4 regions of the Pectobacterium sp. HCp5_1 genome follow, and region 2 is predicted to be linked to each of the others. Evidence: predicted binding sites of a transcription regulator. Region 2 holds the regulator's gene; each other region holds the start of a gene.
The links. The regulator LexA, encoded in region 2, represses DNA repair genes until DNA is damaged. The targets are predictions, from matches to a motif close to TNCTGTATGTACATACAGNA.
Positions count from the first base shown of each region.

Region 1 (5,480 bases), on a different contig from region 2:
GACCAGCGCGATACGTTCACCTGCGCGAATATCGAACGTCAACGGTTGGGTCAGCGGCGTGCCATTCGGCGCGAGGACAACCAGATCTTCCGCTCGGATAGCAATGGCGGTATTGCTGCTGAATTCGTGTGTGCCAAAGCCGACGGTTTCGCCTTCCTCTGACAAAAAAGTCACCAGTGATTCCGCTGCCCCGATAGCCTGAGCCTTGGCATGATAGAAGGTGCCCAAATCGCGTAAAGGCTGAAAGAATTCCGGTGCCAGAATCAATACGAGGAAGCCGGCGAAGAGTGTCACTCCCATGCCGTAATGACCAAAATCCAGCTCCCCGAGATAAGAGAAACCGAAATAAACGGCGACAACGGCAATCGAAATGGAAGCGAAAAACTCCAGTACGCCCGAGGAGAGAAACGCCATGCGTAGCACTTCCATCGTACGACTACGGAAATCTTCGGAAGCATGGCGGATTTGTTCGGTTTCAGCCTTACCACGATGGAACAGACGTAGCGTTTCCATCCCGCGCAGGCGATCGAGGAAGTGTCCACTCAGGCGTGCCAGCGCCAGAAAGTTGCGTCGGTTGGCATCCGCCGCGCCCATGCCCACCAGCGCCATAAAAAGCGGGATAAGCGGGGCGGTTAGAAACAGAATCAGGCCAGCAGCCCAGTTGAGCGGGAAAATCGTGATTAAGATAAGCAGTGGAATCAGCGCGGCAAGATACATCTGCGGCAGGTAGCGGGCGTAATAATCCTGCATATCATCAACCTGCTCAAGGATCATCGTTGCCCAACTGCCGGCGGGTTTGCCCTGTACCCAGGCAGGGCCGAGCTGTTGCAATCGATCCAGGACCAGCTTACGAATTTGCTGTCGAACGGCTTGTCCGCAAAGAAAACCAACACGCTCGCGTAACACACTGTTGAGCGCGCGCAGAATAAATGTGGCAATCAGCAGCAGGAAAGGGGAGAGCAAAGATTCGCGAGTCGCATGCTCAATGATCAAGGCATGAAGCAGCGTAGCTAACAGCCAGGCTTGCGCCACGATTAACGCACCGCTCAGGAACCCAAGCAGTAGTGAAATTCGTAGCCAACGTTGCGCCAGCTTACTCTGTTGTTTCAGCCAGGCGGTCAGTTCTTGCTGTCTGGTTTTTTTCATCAGGCACCAGTTCGTTATATTGCAGAAATGGACTTAACAGAAAATAACTCTCATGCAACTGTTAGTTAACAAAATTATCTTCTATCACGCAGAATGACGCCATGTTACCGCGACAGGGACGCGCTGCAAACGAAAAGGAGAGGGGAAATGGGTGAGGCGATCAATTTTGTGTTGCGGAAGGCAAACCAGAGATAAAGAAAACGGAACGGCTGTTGCCGCTCCGTTATCAGCAGCGAATTACTTGTTGACGGTCAGCCCGTCAAGATAACGTTCAGCATCCAGTGCCGCCATACAGCCGGTACCTGCGGAGGTAATGGCCTGACGGTAGATGTGATCCATGACGTCGCCTGCGGCAAAGACGCCAGGAATGCTGGTCTGTGTCGCGTTGCCGTGAATACCGGACTGCACTTTGATATAACCGTTTTCCAGTTCCAACTGACCGCCAAATACGGCCGTGTTTGGACTGTGGCCGATAGCGATAAACACGCCAGCCAATTCCAGTTCTTCGGCCGCGTCGCTCTGCGTATCGCGGATACGGACACCGGTTACACCCATGTCATCGCCCAGCACTTCGTCCAGCGTACGGTTGGTATGCAGGATGATGTTGCCGTTTTTAACTTTGTCCATCAGGCGGTCGATCAGAATTTTCTCTGAACGGAACGTCTCGCGACGGTGGATCAAATGCACTTCCGCCGCGATATTAGACAAATACAAAGCTTCTTCTACTGCGGTATTCCCGCCGCCAACTACAGCGACTTTCTGGTTACGGTAGAAGAACCCGTCACAGGTTGCGCAGGCAGAAACCCCTTTGCCTTTAAACGCGTCTTCAGACGGCAGACCGAGATAACGAGCCGATGCCCCCGTGGCAATGATCAGCGCGTCACAGGTGTACTCGGCGCTATCGCCGAATAAACGGAAGGGACGGTTCTGTAAATCAACACGTTCAATATGATCGAAGATCACTTCGGTATTGAATTTGGTCGCGTGTGTATGCATACGCTCCATTAACAGCGGGCCAGTTAAATCATCGGCATCACCCGGCCAATTTTCTACTTCGGTCGTGGTCGTCAACTGACCGCCTTTTTCCATACCCGTGATTAATACTGGCTGTAAATTCGCCCGTGCAGCATAAACAGCGGCAGTGTAGCCAGCGGGGCCTGAACCCAGAATCAATAACTTGTGATGTTTAACAGTACCCATGCTTTCCTCATTTCATGACGGCGGATAATGCTCATATAACGGTTTCTACAACAAACCCGCTTCCTTACTACGAACAGTCTCTACCACGGACAATGCGAACGATTGTAAGGAAATTACAAGAGTAAAAAAAGTATGCAGAAAAGTTGCTGGCTATTTGTTTAATCGTTAATGACGATGAGGATGACAAATCGCTGAAAAATCAGCCACATTCATAAGTAAAATGATTGAAGTCACCTCGGAGAATGGCTCTGGCTTATCCAATCTGGCAGTTTCTTCTGATTTTCGTTGTTTTGCTTTGACAATCGGCTGTGCATTTGCGAAAACATCTGGGTAAGAGGAAATTTTTTGTATGTGAACAGTTAAAAGCTCGGCTTTTTATTCGTTTTTGCGCAGGTAGTAGGCCTTTGGGCCACGGATATGACGTGATGGTCTTTTCGCGGGTGAGCAATACGTGGGGCGAGAACGAGAAGTTAATGACTGTTGATATACAAAATAGGCAGCGTGTCTTCTTTAGGGGTAGCTCTGATACATGAGGTCTATCGGGGTAAAGCGGGTGCAGGGAAAAGTGAAGAGAGACAATAATAATGGTAGACACTAAAAAACGGCCAGGCAAAGATCTCGATCGTATTGATCGTAACATCCTGAACGAATTGCAAAAAGATGGACGTATTTCCAATGTCGAGCTTTCCAAACGTGTTGGCCTGTCGCCAACACCTTGTCTGGAACGTGTACGTCGTCTGGAAAGACAGGGCTTCATTAACGGCTACACAGCGCTGCTAAACCCGCATTATCTGGATGCGTCACTGCTGGTTTTTGTTGAAATAACGCTAAACCGCGGCGCGCCTGATGTATTTGAACAGTTCAATGCTGCGGTGCAGAAGCTGGAAGAAATTCAGGAGTGTCATCTGGTTTCCGGTGATTTTGACTACCTGTTGAAAACGCGAGTGCCAGACATGTCCGCTTACCGTAAGCTCCTGGGTGAAACGCTGCTGCGTTTGCCAGGCGTAAACGACACCCGTACCTACGTGGTGATGGAAGAAGTGAAGCAAAGCAACCGTCTGGTCATTAAGACGCGATAAATGTGTGGGTGCAAAACCCGATAAATTCAGCTACACTCCTGTGAATTTATACAGTTCCAGCGCCGGGTTTTCTCGGCGCTTTGTCATAAACCTTACAGGCCCCTGGAGAGACTCTTGAGCCAGGAATATACAGAAGATAAAGACGTTACCCTGAAAAAGCTCAGTGGAACACGTCGTTTGCTTGAAGCGATTTTAATCGTTGTGGCACTTTTTGCGGTTTATCTTAGTGTCGCACTACTCAGTTTCAGCCCCTCCGACCCCAGTTGGTCACAGACTGCATGGCATGAACCTATTCACAACCTCGGTGGTGTAGCAGGTGCATGGCTGGCGGATACGCTGTTCTTCATTTTTGGTGTTCTGGCCTACGCTATTCCACCGATTATGTTATCCCTGTGCTGGGTCGCTTTCCGCCAGCGTGATAACAACCAGACTATTGACTACTTTACCTTTTCACTTCGCCTGATTGGGACATTGGCGCTGATCCTGACCTCTTGCGGTTTGGCTGCGTTGAATATTGACGATCTCTACTATTTTGCTTCCGGTGGTGTGTTGGGAAGCCTGTTGAGCAGCTCAATGATCCCACGTTTCAACAGCATGGGCGCAACGCTGATTCTGCTATGCGTGTGGGGGGCAGGGTTAACGCTGTTTACCGGCTGGTCATGGTTAACGATCGCTGAAAAAATTGGCGCAGGTGTCTTGGGTTGCCTGACGTTTATGTCAAACCGTTCACGCCGCGACGAGGACTATCGCGAAGAACACGATCGTGAAGAGGATGAGCGCGATGCGCTTAATCTGCGTCACGATGAGACGTTGGGTGAGGCAGTCACACAACAGCGTGATGACGATGATGTTCTGTTTTCTGCGCCTTCCGTGGCTGATGCGGTAAACGACACGGCGGTAGACAATAAGATAGAAGTGTCATCCCCGGTAGCTGAGAACGCACCGACAGCGACACAGCCAGCTCTCTCCGCTGAAACGCCGGTGGCAGGGTCAACATTGTCCGATGTGGCAGCGTCTGATTCAGCATTACCAGGATCAGCATTCTCTGCTTCATCGGCTGGCATTGTGCCGCCTGTTACTCCGTCTGCGATTGATTCGACGCCGTCGCTAAATCCGCCGCTGTATTCGTTTGAAATCCCTGAAACGCCAGCGGCAATGCCAGAGATCGCAAGCTCGCTTGAACGCCATAGCAGTGCGTATGCACCTTACGGAAATAGTTACGGAGAGAGTGCCGTCCCACCGATTGTTACGGCACCTGTGGCTCAACCGTTTGCTGAGCCGCCACAACCGACACGCGATACGGATTTCGACGCGAATAACACCTTTATGCCGGCGTTCAGTGCCGATGGGGATGATAACCCGCAGATTAAACGCGGCGTAGGGCCTGAGCTGCCGCGTCCTAATCCTGTACGTATCCCTACTCGCCGCGAGCTGGCGTCATACGGAATCAAACTGCCGTCGCAGCGGCTGGCTGAAGAGCAAGCAAGGCTGCAGGCGCAGAACGGTAGCGAAGAAGCGGAAGTGGCGAATGACGTGTATCGGGAAGAGACACCGGATGATATCGCCCAGCAGGAAGCCGCATTGCAGCAAGCGTATCTGGATCAGCAACGCCAGCGTTACGGAGAGGAATACCCGTTACAGGAAGACGATGAAGACGCGCTTCTGCAAGCGCAGCTAGCCAGAGATTTCGCGGCACAGCAGCAGTCACGTTATGATGCCAGCGCATTGCAGCGCGATGAGGAAATTCCTGCTCCAATAGCACCGCCTGCGGTCAGTGCGCCTGTTCAGCCAAACCCTGTCACATCGCATAATGCTTTTTCATTCTCGCCGTTTAGCGCGGAGAGTGAGCGCGAGCCTGAACCGACTACGTTCAGTGAATCCACCTATTCGCAACCGTCCTACCGCTCTGAACCCGAGCTTCCGCCGATGCATGCTGGTGAAGATGAGGACGACGAGGATGAGCACAACCCGCTGACGTTTAGTCAGCCAGCGCAACCAACGTCAGCGCCTGTTGAGGCCGCGAAACAGGAAACGGTGGCAACACCAACGCATCAT
Region 1 covers NZ_JAUMIO010000001.1:240,708-246,187, reverse strand. Annotated here, with positions in the region: gene cydD (heme ABC transporter permease/ATP-binding protein CydD) at 1-1,146, opposite strand, end outside; gene trxB (thioredoxin-disulfide reductase) at 1,384-2,346, opposite strand; gene lrp (leucine-responsive transcriptional regulator Lrp) at 2,931-3,425, shown strand; gene Q3A88_RS01100 (DNA translocase FtsK 4TM domain-containing protein) at 3,540-5,480, shown strand, end outside.
Region 1: Q3A88_RS01100 (DNA translocase FtsK 4TM domain-containing protein) is a predicted target of LexA. The motif match lies at 3,462-3,481, and genes of this name have one in related genera.

Region 2 (5,480 bases):
CAGCTCTTGTCGAATCAGTTCATTAGCCAGCGTCTCCAGCACGTCCGGCAACTGCTCTTTGGAATAGTGCAGGAACAGCTCGGCTTGTAGCAGCGGATAGATCAGCGCGATCTGTCGTACTACTTCGGCAAGCGTAATCCGGCGATGGTGGATGACGATGCTGGCGATCAGCGACGGCAAGACCAACAGGTGCTGGATGTTATTGCGGTAGTACGTCATCAGTACCGCCTGCTCGCGCGGCAGAATGATGATATCGCCAATGCTATCCTTCTCGACTTCAAACTTGTTCATGCCCAGCGCGTGTTCCAGCAGTTCATCCGCTGTCTTCTTCGGTGCCGTAATATCTTTGTGATAAGGCACCTGGCGCAGCAACTGGAGGTAGCAATCCAGCTGTTCGTGCATTTGTTCACGCGTCAGCGAGCGCTGGCGCGAGGCTAATAAAGCCGTAGAGCACAGGTTCATCGCGTTTGCTGCCGCAGAATTGTTGATGCGCACCATGATATCCATAGAGATATCCTGCACCGTCGGCGTTAGCCAACTCGGGCGCTGTGCCTCGATGGGATCGATCGCGTCACGCCACTGCGGAACATGCTGGTTCAGGTAGGTTGTCAGCGGGAGGGGCTCACCGAAGTTCACGTACCCTTGGCCGAGATTACGCAGTTTGCGTAAACCGCGCACCATCTGCATAAAGCCTTCTTTTTCCTTCACCGCACCGCGCAGCTCTTTCGCATAGGTGCCGACTTCCATCACATGCTCGTAACCGACATAAATCGGTACCAGCGTGATAGGGCGTGTGCCGCCTCTCAGCATGGCCTGAATGGTCATCGCCAGCGTACCGGTTTTCGGCTCTAACAGACGGCCCGTGCGTGAACGTCCGCCTTCCATAAAGTATTCAACCGAATAACCGCGGGCAAACAGCTCACCCAGATATTCACGGAAAATCGTGGAATACAGTTTGTTGCCTTTGAAGGTACGGCGAATAAAGAACGCGCCAAGACGGCGGAAGATCGGTCCTGCTGGCCAGAAATTCAGGTTGATGCCGGCGGCGATGTGTGGAGGCACTAAGCCTTGATGGTACAGGACGTAGGATAGCAGCAGATAATCCATGTGGCTGCGGTGGCAGGGCACATAGACAATACCGTGACCATCCTGCGCCAGTTGGCGAACGCGTTCGGCGTTGTGGACGTTAATCCCTTGATAAAGGCGGTTCCACGTCCAGCTTAATACGCGATCCGACAGACGCACGGCTTCGTAGGAGAAGTCAGCGGCGATTTCTTCCATCAGCGCAATAGCGTTCTGCTGCGCTTTCTCAGTAGAAATCTTCTTACTGCGCGCCTCATCGTCCACGGCTTTCTTGATCGCTTTGGAATCCAGCAGCTTGTTAAATAGCTCCTGACGCACCGGCAAACGTGGTCCAACTGCCGCCAAACGTTGGCGGGAGAAGTGCATACGTGCGACACGCGCCAGTTTGTGGGCTATGGTTTTGTCAGTACCATGCTCGGTCGCCATATAGCGTAGCGACACCGGGCTGGAGAAGCGGACAAAGCTGTCGCGGCCTAGCCACAGGACGGCGAAGAATTTCTCGATACCGTTGAGCAAGCGCAGGTGTGGTGCGGCCTGAGCGTGGCCTTCCCGACCCGGAGAACGCCCAAACATCACAGAAACCGGCACCATCTGTACGTCTAAATCTGGATTGGCACGATGCAAATCCAGGTAGTCGTGGAACAGCTTGACGGATTTCTGTTTGGGAACGTAATAGCGGAAGACGCGCGGCCCGTCATTAATAAAGACGTGGCTAGGCAGTTCGACGCCATTGAATTCGAACGACTGCGAGGGATCGGGTAGCCCCAATGCCAGGCATTTCGCTCGTAGCGTCAAGAGATCCGCCTGAGAGTTATAAGGCAGAACATAGAGTATAGGACGTGAGGGATCTAACCCCAGCTCGACCACCGGATCTGCGGGAATAACTTTGCTCTTCACCAGCAGTTTCAGTGGGAGATTCAATAATTTATAGTAAATTTTACGCCAACCTGACATAACAACATGGAGCCTCTTGTTAGCAATGCGCCGCAAGGATACCAGAAACTGCGCCGGAGATCTGTGGTGATGAGACAACGTAAGCGCGTTAAAATGCGAACTATTTTGCGTAATAATGGAGGATAAATGAATAAAGCAACGGGGATGACCCGGATTATTAAGGCGACCGGTTATTCCTTTAAGGGGCTGAAGCAGGCGTGGCAGCATGAGGCGGCATTTCGTCAGGAAACGATACTGACCCTTGTCGGCGTCATTATCGCGTGTTTACTGCCGGTTACACTGGTCGAAAAACTGCTGCTGATTGGGTCTGTGGTACTGATTATGCTGTTTGAGCTGGCCAATAGCGCCATTGAAGCCGTGGTCGATCGCATTGGTCTCGAGCACCACGAATTATCCGGTCGGGCGAAAGATATTGGCTCGGCGGCTGTCTTTGTTGCCATCTTGTTAGCCGCTGTCGTCTGGGGCAGCATCCTCTGGCAACATTTTGCCTGACGGCGCGCATAAATGAGTAAAAGTCAGGAGCTTTACCGATATCTCCATTCCCAATTGTGGCTTACCTGTATATACTCACAGCAAGACTGTATAAACAACCAGGGGGCGGAATGAAAGTATTAACAGCAAGGCAGCAGCAGGTTTATGACCTGATCCGCGATCATATTGCGCAGACCGGAATGCCGCCAACGCGCGCGGAAATTGCTCAACAGCTGGGGTTTCGCTCTCCCAATGCGGCTGAAGAACATCTGAAAGCGCTGGCGCGTAAAGGCGTGATTGAGATTGTATCGGGCGCGTCTCGCGGTATTCGTCTACTGATGGAAGAAGAGACGGGTATTCCTTTGGTTGGTCGCGTGGCCGCAGGTGAACCGCTGTTGGCACAGGAACATATCGAGTGTCACTATCAGGTTGACCCTGCGATGTTCAAACCCAGCGCTGATTTCTTGCTGCGGGTGAGCGGTATGTCGATGAAAGATATCGGTATTATGGATGGTGATTTACTGGCCGTGCATAAAACAGAAGATGTGCGTAACGGTCAGATTGTCGTCGCGCGTATTGACGATGAAGTGACGGTGAAGCGCTTGAAAAAGCAGGGCAATACGGTACACCTCCTCGCTGAAAATGAAGAGTTTGCCCCGATTGTTGTCGATTTACGTCAGCAAAGCTTTTCGATAGAAGGCTTGGCGGTTGGCGTGATTCGTAACAGCGACTGGAGCTAACCATTCGCAGAGATGCACTGCTCGTCTGTCTGGGTCAGTGCATCATGTTCAGTCTGTTAATCTGCCAACCATATATATTTAGTTACATTTCGCGCGCGTTTTCTACGATCCCCATTACCCTTCTGTTTTTTCACTGCTTTTTTGGGTGATATTCCCTTTCTCAACGTTCATTCCAGTCACAGATTCCTGATTTTCCATGTTAAATGAAATATTCGACTATAATTTTTATCAAGGTAAGCATTTTTATCTTGATTGATCGTTTGCCGATTGATCATTAGCCATCACATTTAGATAGCCCGGTAATCAAGGGAGACAGTGGCGAAGAGCACCGTCATGGTTCACATAGTTATGATGCTGCTTACTGAATAAAACTATTTATCTAAAACTGACGCATGAGTCGTTAGTCACGATTCGTTTATGCGCAATGCACCTAAGGTACGGAGATTCTTATGAATAAAGACCAAGCCAGCGGTAACTGGAAACAGTTTAAAGGTAAAGCGAAAGAGCAATGGGGCAAATTAACGGATGACGATCTGACGGTCATCGAAGGTAAACGTGACCAACTGGTGGGGAGAATCCAGGAGCGCTACGGGTACGCAAAAGAAGCGGCAGAGAAAGAAGTGAAACACTGGGAAGAGCACCACAAATATCACTGGTAGCTATCACGGGTAACAAAGGTGATGTCTCTCTCCACAGAAAAAACGATAGCCCTTGGGCTATCGTTTTTTAATCGGGACGCTATGGTCGTGATCGCAATGATCCGGCTGCTTGCATGATGCAACTTCCTGACAGCCTCCGCATAACCCGTGTGCTTCCACCACGCTGTGACGCAGCGTAAATCCCGACTGTTGCGCCAGACTACGAAGCGTTTCTTCCACACCTTCGGTTTGACGTTCTGTGACTTGCCCACAGCGGTCGCAGATGAAAAGGGCGGACGTGTGGCTGTGGTCTTCGATATGGTGACACAGCACATAGCTGTTGTTGGATTCGACGCGATGAATGAAGCCTTGTTCCAGCAGAAAATCCAGCGCGCGATAGACAGTCGGTGGTTTCGCCTGAGGTTCAGAAACGCGCAGCAGATCCAGCAGGTCATAAGCGCTGATAGCACCGGACTGCTGTGCCATAAGGCGTAAAACCTCTAACCGCTGCGGCGTGAGACGCACAGCGCGCTGCTGACAAATCTGTTCAGCCTGGGCAAGAAGTTTGTCCTGTTTGGTTGAATCCATTGTCATATCACCCTGACGCATTGAGGAACAAGACGGATATCTTACCACGACTGAATAAAAACGCCGAACTGGCGGCGTTTTCCTGCGAAAACCACTTCATGTAAAAACAACGAACAGAAGTCCCTGCAAAAACAACGAACAGAAGCGTTACACGACCAGATCGATGAGCAGTGCCCGCAAAGGCGACTCTGCCTGTAGCGTCAACGCTGTTTCTTCCTTAATAAAGGCTCCGTCGCCGCAGTGCAGTGTTTCACTGTTCTGATTGCCTTTTACCGCCATTGAACCGTGAATTAGCTGGAGGTATGCCTGATTCCCCTGTAGCGCGATCGTGCTTTGCTCATTCTGCTGGAGATCGACATGATGAACCCAAACCTGCTGGCGCAGTTGCAGGCTGTTGTGTTCACCTTCCGGTGAGGCAAGCAGTGTATGGTTTACTGAACTCAACCCCATGCGCTGCAATGGGCTGTTCTCGCGAGTCTGGCAGGCATTCAGCCATAATTGCAGCCGTGTCAGCGGCTTGTTGGCATTGGTATTATGTTCGCTATAGCTGACGTTTGGCTGTGTGGAGAGCAGCAGCACATCTCCGGCTTTGGCCCGAATGTGGCCGCCGTTGCTGTCGCGGTATTCCGCCTCGCCCTGAAGAATAATGTTCAGAATATCAACCCGTGGGTAGGTTCGCGGCTGGAATGATGCCCCCGGTGCCAATACTTCCTGATTGAGCACGCGCAGAGACGCGTAGCCCAGCAGCTGTGGGTCAAAATAGTGACCAAAAGAGAAGGTATAGCGCGCCTGCAACCAGCCATAGTCGGCCTGACCGCATTGCCCTGCTGCTCTTCGTGTGATCATAATTGTTATCCCCCCAGAGAATTATTTATTGAACTGATAGTAATTGTGTGGACGTTGGATTGTTAGCTAGTTAATCTGGTGGGTATGTTCAAAATTCCTGAATGAGTACGAAGATGGCGAAAGAACGAGCATTGACGCTGGAAGCTTTGAGGGTGATGGA
Region 2 covers NZ_JAUMIO010000016.1:76,013-81,492, forward strand. Annotated here, with positions in the region: gene plsB (glycerol-3-phosphate 1-O-acyltransferase PlsB) at 1-2,037, opposite strand, end outside; gene Q3A88_RS12715 (diacylglycerol kinase) at 2,164-2,529, shown strand; gene lexA (transcriptional repressor LexA) at 2,640-3,248, shown strand; gene Q3A88_RS12725 (CsbD family protein) at 3,698-3,907, shown strand; gene zur (zinc uptake transcriptional repressor Zur) at 3,965-4,474, opposite strand; gene Q3A88_RS12735 (pirin family protein) at 4,622-5,320, opposite strand; gene Q3A88_RS12740 (LysR family transcriptional regulator) at 5,434-5,480, shown strand, end outside.

Region 3 (5,480 bases), on a different contig from region 2:
TCGACAAAGTCACGGCGCAAAGACGGCTCGCCACCGGTGAGGCGGACTTTTTCCGTCCCTAATTCGGCAAAGGCGCGGCTGACGCGACGAATTTCATCGAGTGATAAAAAGCGATGTGGATTAGTGCCATTGGCCTGATAACCATCCGGCAGACAGTAGGTACAGCGAAAATTGCAGACGTCTGTGATAGACAGACGCAAATAGTAGAACTTGCGCGCAAACGCATCAGTCAGTTGACTCACCATAAACACCTTTCCAAATTCGGGAGATGCAGGCATTTCTGCCTCGCACCCTGGTGACCGCGAAGGCCACGGCCAGGGCACCGTATCACACGCACTACGCGCATCACTTAGGCACCAAGGCTAGGAGTTTGATTCCACTCAGTTATCCGTTAAACAGCAGCGAGATAACCGGTCAGGAATCGTGATTTCATTAAGCAGTCTACTGCGAAAAAGCACAGTCAACCACTCTCAAAATCGGTATATAAATAAATATATAGCGAATTTTCAATATCTTATGGTGTACAGCATACGGAAAAATACGCGGCAGAAATTGTCTCAGGTCATGCCTGCGTGAGGATTTTTCGCGTTTTAAGGTGAAATCAGCTACCTTAGCGACAATTCTTATACCCTAAATAATTCAAGTTTCAGGCAGGCGGCAAGAGAAGGCATCCCGATGAGCTTACTCAGGTAAGTGATTCGGGTGACTTAGTGCAGCCAACGCACATGCAACTTGAAGTATGACGGGTATACACGTTATTCATATTCCTCTGACTCATTCATAAGGTTTTCTATGCGCAATCGCACGTTGGCCGACCTCGACAGGGTTGTCGCACTCGGAGGTGGACACGGTTTAGGTCGTGTGATGTCTTCGCTCTCTTCCCTGGGTTCACGGCTAACCGGCATTGTCACGACGACAGATAACGGCGGCTCGACTGGCCGCATCCGTCGTTCTGAAGGCGGTATTGCCTGGGGCGATACCCGCAACTGCCTGAATCAACTCATTACGACGCCCAGCGTGGCATCTGCGATGTTTGAGTATCGGTTTAACGGTAACGGGGAACTGGCCGGACACAATCTGGGTAATTTGATGCTGAAAGCGCTCGACCACCTGAGCGTGCGACCGCTAGAAGCCATTAACCTGATTCGCAACCTGCTCAAAGTGGACGCTTTTTTAATTCCGATGTCCGAACATCCTGTCGATTTGATGGCAATTGATGAACAGGGCAACCCCGTTTATGGTGAAGTCGAGATCGATCAGTTGGCAGCCTTGCCACAGGATTTGATGCTGTACCCGACGGTGCAGGCCACGCGCGAGGCGATTGATGCCATCGCCAAAGCTGACCTGATTTTGATTGGTCCCGGCAGCTTTCTGACCAGCCTGATGCCGCTGTTGCTGCTGGATGATCTGACACAGGCACTCCGCCGCACGCCCGCGCCCATGGTGTACATCGGCAATCTGGGCAATGAGCAGAGCAACCCCGCAGCCCGCCTGACGCTGGTGGAGAAGCTATCCTGGATTGAACACAAGGTAGGGAAACCCGTGGTTGATGCTGCGATTGTCGGTCCAAAAGTCGATATCAGCCAGATTGGCGACCGACTGGTCGTGCAGCAGGCGCTGGCAGCAGAAGATGTTCCTCACCATCACGACCGTGAGTTACTGCGCCAGGCCATCGATCGTGCGCTACAGCTGTTGGGCTCTCAACCCCGCAACCACGGCGTATAAGTCACGCCAATCAGAATGCCTTCGGGACTCAGGAAACGCGTGACCTGCTGTCCCCAAGGCTCAAGACGATTTTCCACCAGCAACACATAGCCTTGCGCTTTCAGCGTGCTGGTCGCTTCCACCATGTCAGTCACTTCGAACTCCAGCCAGCTTTGCGGTTCAGGCAGATCCGTAGGCCAACTTCCATGCCCGAAACAAGACTCGCTAGCCTGTGACAGCGGCCAGAGCGCGAAATGCTTTACGCCCTCCATCTCATCGCTCACCAGATAGTCGCTCCCTTCCGCAACGGGCTTCAGCGGCAACTTCAGCGTATCAACATAGAGCGCATGGCTGGCAGAAAGGGATTTCACGATCGGTCCGAAACCCGCCACAAACAGCACTTCTACACCCGGTATAGTCTGATCCATCATTGATCCTCAGTGAGCGTTTGCATCGTTAAGATACAGCGATAAATTGTGCGCGCAGTGCTTGTACTTCATCGCGTAGCGCGGCTGCCTCTTCAAATTCAAGGTTCTGCGCGTGCGTCAACATCTTGCTTTCCAACTCGCGGATTTTCAGCTCCAGCGCCTTCGGCGTCATAAGTTCATAGCGTGCTGCTGGCTCTGCCGCTTTACGATTACCACGCCCTTTGCCTTTGTTCGTCGGCTGCCCCAACTGCAGGATATCGGAAATCTTCTTATTGATTCCCTGCGGCACAATGCCGTGCTCGGTGTTGTAGGCTTCCTGCTTCTCGCGGCGACGCTCCGTTTCACCAATCGCTTTCGCCATTGATGCCGTAATCTTATCGCCGTAGAGAATGGCTTTGCCGCGCAAGTTACGTGCCGCACGGCCAATTGTCTGGATCAGGGAACGTTCAGAGCGCAGGAAGCCCTCTTTATCGGCATCCAGAATCGCCACCAGCGACACTTCAGGCATATCCAGTCCTTCACGCAGCAGGTTGATACCCACCAGCACGTCAAACTCACCAAGGCGCAAATCGCGGATGATTTCCACACGTTCGACGGTATCGATATCCGAGTGCAGATAACGTACCCGCTCGCCGTGCTCTTCCAGATACTCCGTCAGGTCTTCCGCCATTCGCTTGGTCAGCGTGGTGACCAGTACCCGTTCGTTAATCGCGGCACGCAGGCGAATTTCGGAGAGCAGATCGTCCACCTGTGTTGCGACAGGCCGCACTTCGATGATGGGATCGAGCAATCCGGTGGGACGCACCACCTGATCGATCACTTCACCGCCCGATTTTTCCAATTCATAATTACCCGGCGTCGCAGACACGTAGATCGTCTGTGGAGCCAGCGCTTCAAATTCTTCAAATTTCATCGGTCGGTTATCCAGCGCCGAAGGCAGCCGGAAACCGTATTCGACCAGCGTCTCTTTACGCGCGCGGTCACCGCGATACATACCGCCGATCTGAGGAACGGTGACGTGGGATTCATCGATGACCAGCAGTCCGTCTGCAGGCAGATAGTCAAACAGCGTCGGTGGCGGCTCGCCGGGACCGCGACCAGAAAGGTAGCGCGAGTAGTTTTCGATACCGGAGCAGTAACCCAGTTCGTTCATCATCTCCAAATCAAACTGCGTGCGCTGACTCAGCCGCTGCTCTTCCACCAGTTTGTCATTGGCCAGTAGCACCTTTTTACGGTCAGCCAGTTCAACCTTGATGTCTTCCATCGCCTGCAAAATACGCTCACGCGGCGTGACGTAGTGCGTTTTCGGATAAATGGTATAGCGCGGCACCGTCTGGAGGACATGCCCCGTCAGCGGGTCAAACAGCGACAGCCGCTCCACTTCCTCATCGAACAGTTCAACACGCAGCGCGATTTCGTCAGATTCCGCGGGGAAGATATCGATCACCTCACCACGCACGCGGAACGTACCGCGCTGAAACGCCTGATCGTTGCGGGCATACTGTAATTCGGCCAGACGTCGCAAAATAGCACGCTGGTCAATCAGCATCCCCTGCGTCAGGTGCAACATCATTTTCAGATAGAGATCGGGATCGCCCAGACCGTAGATCGCGGACACCGAAGCCACGACGATCACATCGCGCCGCTCCAGCAGCGCTTTTGTCGCGGAAAGACGCATCTGTTCGATATGTTCGTTAACCGATGCGTCTTTTTCGATGAAGGTATCCGAGCTTGGAACGTAGGCTTCTGGCTGATAATAGTCGTAGTACGACACGAAGTACTCGACGGCATTATCAGGAAAGAATTCTTTCATTTCGCCATACAGCTGAGCTGCCAGCGTTTTATTCGGTGCCAACATCATCGTCGGCCGATTGAGGTCGGCAATCACGTTGGCGATCGTGAACGTCTTACCTGAACCTGTTACCCCGAGCAGCGTTTGGTGCGCTAACCCGTCTTCCAGACCCTCTTTTAAACGACGAATGGCCTCAGGCTGATCGCCTGCCGGTTTAAAGTCGGAATTCAGTGTAAATACTTTACTCATCGTTAAGCACGCTACTTATCGTTATTACCCATCGCGCAATGCGATGTTCGTGGGTGGATGCTCGGAGGCAGGTAAAAGGCACAGACTGACGATTTCAGGCACGGCAGCGAGGTGTCATCGTCATCCCTCGTCGTACCGTTATCACCCTGACAGCGATAACACTGACAGTGTGCGACACACGATGCTTTATTTTGAATGCCAATGACGAAATTCGCCACCGCAATGATACTGGATATAAAAACAGCATCAAGGAAATTATCGCTGGATTGGATGATTAATCGACAAATGAATTTCCTAGCACATTCATATTCAATCTACCAGATAAAATCATCATCATTTATCCCCAGATTTGGTAAAAATGTAACATGCGGGGATGCACGATGACGTTAATTTATGCAACTACGTCCCATTGATGTTCAAGACGCTTGATTTTACTTAAGCATATGATAACAAATAGATTAGCAAAACCGTGGAGAATAGCGTCAACCTGGCGACAACCCGCGCCAGCTCTCGGTTAGGGCGCGTTGTCTATCCATAATACACATAGTTATCCACAGAAATGGTGGATAACTCCCACAACTCCGCATCAGCACTGAGTTAGAGAAATACCCGCTTCATTCGCTATTCCCCCTGATATGGATTTTCTTCACACTCTTTCTGTGATTTATCGCATAAGTATTAGACGGAAAAAGACTAAAAACAGCAGAGGGCTAAATCTCAACAATTCAGGCATAGCGGGGAGTTAGGGGAAAACTCAAGAAGGTTTTAGCTATTAATCGGCTTGAAAATGTAGGTTTTATGCTCATGAAACAGATGCCAGTAAAAAATAACAAAAACCAGTGCTTGATTAAACACAGGCGAAGGTTAGCAAAAATGATTACTCCGCTAATAACCCAATATCAACGTACTGCCCCAAATTATGCCGCTGAAGATCCGATACATAAGGAATTTCGCCCAGCATCGGCGCGGGCAGGCGCTGTTGCAACGTTTGCAGATACGGCTGGTGCCATTTTCCGGGTGGCGTGATGTCATTAGCAATCCAGCCGCCAAGTCGCAGGCCCGCGTGTTGAATGGCGTGGGCCGTTAACATCGCGTGGTTGATACAACCCAGCTTGATGCCGACCACCAAAATCACGGGAAGCTGTTCTTGAACCACCCAGTCAGCAAACGTATCCTGCTCTGACAGCGGCGTAAACCACCCGCCAGCGCCTTCGACCAGCAGCCAATCTGCCTGTGTTTCTAATGCCCGTAGCCCTGCGGACAACGCGGGGAGATGGATAGGCCGCTGCTCCACCGCACTGATAATA
Region 3 covers NZ_JAUMIO010000019.1:24,090-29,569, reverse strand. Annotated here, with positions in the region: gene moaA (GTP 3',8-cyclase MoaA) at 1-245, opposite strand, end outside; molybdenum cofactor riboswitch at 233-381, opposite strand; gene yvcK (uridine diphosphate-N-acetylglucosamine-binding protein YvcK) at 793-1,725, shown strand; gene Q3A88_RS13965 (glyoxalase) at 1,701-2,132, opposite strand; gene uvrB (excinuclease ABC subunit UvrB) at 2,161-4,173, opposite strand; gene bioD (dethiobiotin synthase) at 5,051-5,480, opposite strand, start outside.
Region 3: uvrB (excinuclease ABC subunit UvrB) is a predicted target of LexA. The motif match lies at 4,400-4,419, and genes of this name have one in related genera.

Region 4 (5,480 bases), on a different contig from region 2:
TTATCGTCGCTACTACGGTTTTGAGCATCAGCACCCTGACTGGCTGGCAAAAGCGGTTTACGGGCTGGCCGAATGGCGTGCTGAAAGCGTAAAACACGCGCAGCTGATTGCGGTGCCGGGCTGTTATCCCACGGCCGCACAGCTGGCGCTGAAGCCGCTGCTGGACGCGCAATTGCTGAACCCGGCGCAATGGCCGGTGATTAATGCCGTGAGCGGCGTGAGCGGGGCAGGGCGTAAAGCGTCTATGACCAACAGCTTCTGCGAAGTCAGCTTTCAACCGTACGGTATTTTCAACCATCGCCATGAACCTGAAATTTCAACGCACCTCGGCACGCCAGTGATCTTCACGCCGCATTTGGGCAACTTCGCTCGCGGTATTCTGGAAACCATCACCTGCCGCCTGCAACCGAGCGTCACCCAGCAGGATGTTGCCGAAGCCTATCACAACGCCTATCACGATAAGCCGTTGGTTCGCCTGTATGACAAGGGCGTTCCGGCGCTGAAATCCGTTGTCGGCCTGCCGTTCTGCGATATCGGTTTCTCCGTTGACGGTGAACACCTCATCGTGGTGGCAACCGAAGATAACCTGCTGAAAGGCGCGGCGGCACAGGCTGTGCAATGCATGAACATTCGTTTTGGTTTCCCTGAAACCCAATCGTTAATTTAATGACTACTGGTCCCGACATTTCGAGGCGTGAAGCATAATGAATCCGTTAATTATCAAATTAGGTGGCGTTTTACTGGATAGCGAAGAAGCGCTGGAGCGTCTGTTCACCGCACTGGTGGCTTACCGTCAGGAACATCAGCGTCCGCTGGTGATTGTGCACGGCGGCGGCTGTCTGGTGGATGACCTGATGAAAAAGCTGGCGCTGCCAGTCGTGAAGAAAAACGGCCTGCGCGTCACGCCTGCCGATCAGATCGACATTATCACCGGTGCGCTGGCGGGATCCGCCAACAAGACGCTGCTGTCATGGGCGAAGAAGCATGATATCAACGCAGTTGGCCTGTGCCTGGGCGATGGCGGCAGCACGACGGTCACGCAGCTCGATGAGTCTTTGGGCTTTGTGGGTAAAGCGGAAGCGGGCTCGCCTGCGCTGCTGAACACGCTGTTGTCTGCGGGTTACCTGCCTGTCGTTAGCTCCATCGGTATTACGGCACAGGGCGACCTGATGAACGTCAACGCCGACCAGGCGGCGACGGCACTGGCGCAAACGCTGGGCGCGGATTTAATCCTGCTGTCTGACGTGAGCGGCATTCTGGACGGTAAAGGCCAGCGTATTGCCGAAATGACGGCAGAGAAAGCCGAGCAGCTGATTGCTCAGGGCATTATTACCGACGGCATGATTGTTAAGGTTAACGCCGCGCTGGATGCCGCGCGTGCGCTGGGGCGTCCGGTTGATATCGCCAGCTGGCGTCATGCCGAGCAGCTACCTGCGCTGTTCAACGGCGTGGCGATTGGTACACGTATTCTGGCGTAAGTCGTTTCTGGGTATGGCATGATGCGATACCAACATGAATTAAATTCTGGGAGTAATCGTTATGGCTTTGTGGGGCGGTCGGTTTAGTCAGGCAGCAGATCAGCGTTTTAAACAATTTAATGACTCACTGCGGTTTGATTACCGTCTGGCGGAACAGGACATCGTTGGCTCGATCGGCTGGTCGAAAGCGCTGGTGACGGTCAATGTGCTCAGCGAGCAGGAGCAGCAGCAACTGGAACAGGCGCTGAATGCGTTGCTGGTTGAGGTACAGGCTGACCCTGAGATGATCCTGCAAAGCGATGCAGAAGACATTCACAGCTGGGTTGAACAGCGCCTGATTGAGAAAGTCGGCGATTTAGGTAAAAAACTGCATACCGGTCGTAGCCGTAACGATCAGGTCGCGACCGACCTGAAATTGTGGTGCAAAGCGCAAATTGCAGAGCTGCTGCTGTCGGTACGCCAGCTGCGTCAGGCGCTGGTCACGACGGCGGAAGCGAATCAGGATGCGGTGATGCCGGGTTACACCCACTTGCAGCGCGCACAGCCGGTGACGTTTGCACACTGGTGTCTGGCCTACCATGAAATGCTGGCGCGTGATGAAAGCCGTCTGGAAGATACGCTGAAGCGTCTGGATGTCAGTCCGCTGGGCTGTGGCGCGCTGGCGGGAACGGCTTATCCGATTGACCGTGAGCAACTGGCGGGCTGGCTGGGATTTGCCTCAGCCACGCGTAACAGTCTGGACACGGTTTCCGATCGCGATCATGTGCTGGAACTGCTGTCTGATGCTTCGATCGGCATGATCCACCTGTCGCGTTTTGCCGAAGATCTGATCTTCTTCAACAGCGGTGAAGCGGCGTTTGTTGAGCTGTCTGACCGTGTGACATCCGGTTCTTCCCTGATGCCACAGAAGAAAAACCCGGATGCGCTGGAGCTGATTCGCGGTAAATGCGGTCGCGTACAGGGCGCGTTGACTGGCATGATGATGACGCTTAAAGGCCTGCCGTTGGCGTATAACAAAGACATGCAGGAAGACAAAGAAGGGCTGTTTGACGCGCTGGATACCTGGCACGATTGCCTGATGATGGCGGGTCTGGTGCTGGAAGGCATTCAGGTGAAGCGTCCGCGCTGTAAAGAAGCAGCCGAGCAAGGCTACGCGAACTCGACAGAGCTGGCGGATTACCTGGTCGCGAAAGGCGTTCCGTTCCGTGAAGCGCACCATATCGTGGGTGAAGCGGTGGTTGAAGCTATTCGTCAGGGCAAAGCATTGGAAGCGTTGCCGCTGGCCGATCTGCAAAAATTCAGCGCTGTGATTGGCGAGGATGTGTACCCGATTCTGGCGTTGCAATCCTGCCTGGATAAGCGTGCTGCACAAGGTGGCGTGTCGCCGCAGCAGGTCGCTAAAGCGATTAGTGATGCGAAGCAACGCTTAGCTTAACTCGCCACCTCTGCTCTGTTCCCCCAGCGTGGTGTTTCGCGTTGGGGGAATTCCACCGTTACCGATCTGATTCTTCTGCAAATTATCATCTATCCATTTTCATATGGAATGCGGCTCGCATTTTTCTGCTCAGCGTCTTCCCCGCCGGAATTGTTTCTGGACATCCATACAGTATCATTTTACCTTGACCGACAGCGTGAAAGGCCTGCGGAGGCAAAGTGGATATCAGCATATTTTATGGTCTGGGCGGCGGCGCGGTAGGGCTACTGATCGGGTGGTTGATTGCCAGCCTGATTCATCAGCAGAAGCTGTCGCAGCATGACACCGAACAGCGGTTGCTGGCACAGACGTTACAGCAGACTCAGCAGTCGCTCAGCGAACAGCAGCAGACAAAGCAGCTGCACGAACAGCGGCTACGGCAAAACGAGCTGGAGCTGCGCACGGTTCACGCTCAACTCTCTGCCAGCCATGAAAAGCTGCAACAGCTCGGTGAACTCCGCGAGGAGTGCGTGCAGCTCAATCAGGAACTGCGGACGCTGCGTGAAATCAATAGCGCACAGGAAGCGGAGCTGCGGGAAGTCACCATTCGGCTGGAAGAAACCCGTATGGCGGCGGAAGAAAAGCAGCGGCTGCTGGCAAACAGCGAACAGCGGTTGACGACGCAGTTTGAGAATCTGGCGAACCGGATTTTTGAACACAGCGGCCGCAAAGTGGATGAACAAAATAAACAGAGTCTGGATAAGCTGCTGATGCCGCTACGTGAGCAGCTTGATGGCTTTCGCCGTCAGGTTCAGGACAGCTTTGGGGCAGAAGCGCGCGAGCGTCACACGCTGGCGCATGAAATCCGCAATCTGCAACAGCTGAACGCGCAGATGGCACACGAAGCCATCAACCTGACGAAAGCGCTGAAGGGCGATAATAAAACGCAGGGGAACTGGGGCGAAGTGGTGCTAAGCCGCGTGCTGGAAGCTTCCGGCCTGCGTGAAGGCTATGAGTACCAAACACAGGTCAGTGTGCAGACAGGGGCAAATAGCCGCCTGCAACCGGATGTCATCGTGCGCTTACCGCAGGGCAAAGATGTCGTGATCGATGCCAAGATGTCGCTGGTGGCCTACGAGCGTTATTTCAATAGTGATGATGACGCAGAGCGCAGTGTGGCGTTGAACGAACATTTGCTCTCGGTTCGCAGTCATATTCGGCAGTTGAGCAGTAAAGATTACCAGCAGCTTCCGGGGCTGCGTTCGCTAGACTACGTGCTGATGTTTATTCCGGTCGAACCAGCTTTTCTGGTCGCTATCGATCGCCAGCCCGAATTGATCAACGAAGCGCTAAAGCACAATATTATGCTGGTCAGCCCGACCACGCTGCTGGTGGCATTACGCACTATCACTAATTTATGGCGCTATGAACAACAGAGCCGTAATGCACAGCAGATCGCTGAAAAAGCGTCGCGGCTGTACGATAAACTGCGGTTGTTTGTCGATGATATGGAAGCGCTGGGGCAAGGTTTGGATAAAGCGCAGGGCACTTATCGTCAGGCGATGAATAAACTTTCCTCTGGGCGTGGTAACCTTATTGGCCAGGCTGAGGGGTTCCGTGCGCTGGGTGTAGAAATTAAACGCACAATCAGCCCGTCATTAGCAGAAAAAGCAACGGCCCATGAGCACGCTGAACGCGATGAATTACCGGATTCCGTAGCGCCCGACGCTGTTTCACCAACCGTGAAAACGGAGGGCGAAGAAGGGGAATCCCCCTTAGCGACCCGTACTGATTCGTACTAAATAGGTATGAATTTCGTGGGCTTGGCACCATGCTATGCGAAATTAGTGCAGTGGGGTTTTTATACGGGTCTGGTACACTCTCACCATTAATGGGTAGACCCGAAATTTGACTGAAATAGTAGGCGGATAAGATGGCAAGTGAGCAGGAGAAAACGGCCGACTTTGGTTTTCGGACTGTCGCCAGGGATGAAAAAGAAGTCATGGTGGCTGAGGTTTTTCATTCTGTAGCAGCAAAGTATGACTTGATGAATGACCTGATGTCCTTTGGTATCCACCGTGTCTGGAAGCGTTTCACTATCGAATGTAGTGGAGTAAGACGTAACCAGCGAGTTCTGGATCTTGCCGGAGGCACAGGGGATTTAACCGCCAAATTCTCCCGCATGGTTGGCGAAGGTGGTGAGGTCATTCTGGCGGACATCAACGCATCAATGCTGAAAGTGGGCCGCGAAAAACTGCGTAACAAAGGCATTATCGACAACATCAACTACGTGCAGGCTAATGCTGAAGCGCTGCCGTTCCCTGATGACTTCTTCGACTGCATTACTATCTCCTTTGGTCTGCGCAACGTGACGGACAAAAACAAAGCGCTGCGCTCCATGTACCGCGTGCTGAAGCCGGGTGGTCGCTTGCTGGTGCTGGAGTTTTCCAAACCGATCATTAAACAGCTGAGCACCGTTTACGATGCATATTCATTTCATATCCTGCCGAGGATTGGCGAAGCCGTGGCGAGTGATGCTGGGAGCTACCGCTATCTGGCGGAATCTATCCGCATGCACCCCGATCAGG
Region 4 covers NZ_JAUMIO010000043.1:4,047-9,526, forward strand. Annotated here, with positions in the region: gene argC (N-acetyl-gamma-glutamyl-phosphate reductase) at 1-667, shown strand, start outside; gene argB (acetylglutamate kinase) at 705-1,478, shown strand; gene argH (argininosuccinate lyase) at 1,540-2,913, shown strand; gene rmuC (DNA recombination protein RmuC) at 3,132-4,694, shown strand; gene ubiE (bifunctional demethylmenaquinone methyltransferase/2-methoxy-6-polyprenyl-1,4-benzoquinol methylase UbiE) at 4,826-5,480, shown strand, end outside.
Region 4: rmuC (DNA recombination protein RmuC) is a predicted target of LexA. The motif match lies at 3,068-3,087, and genes of this name have one in related genera.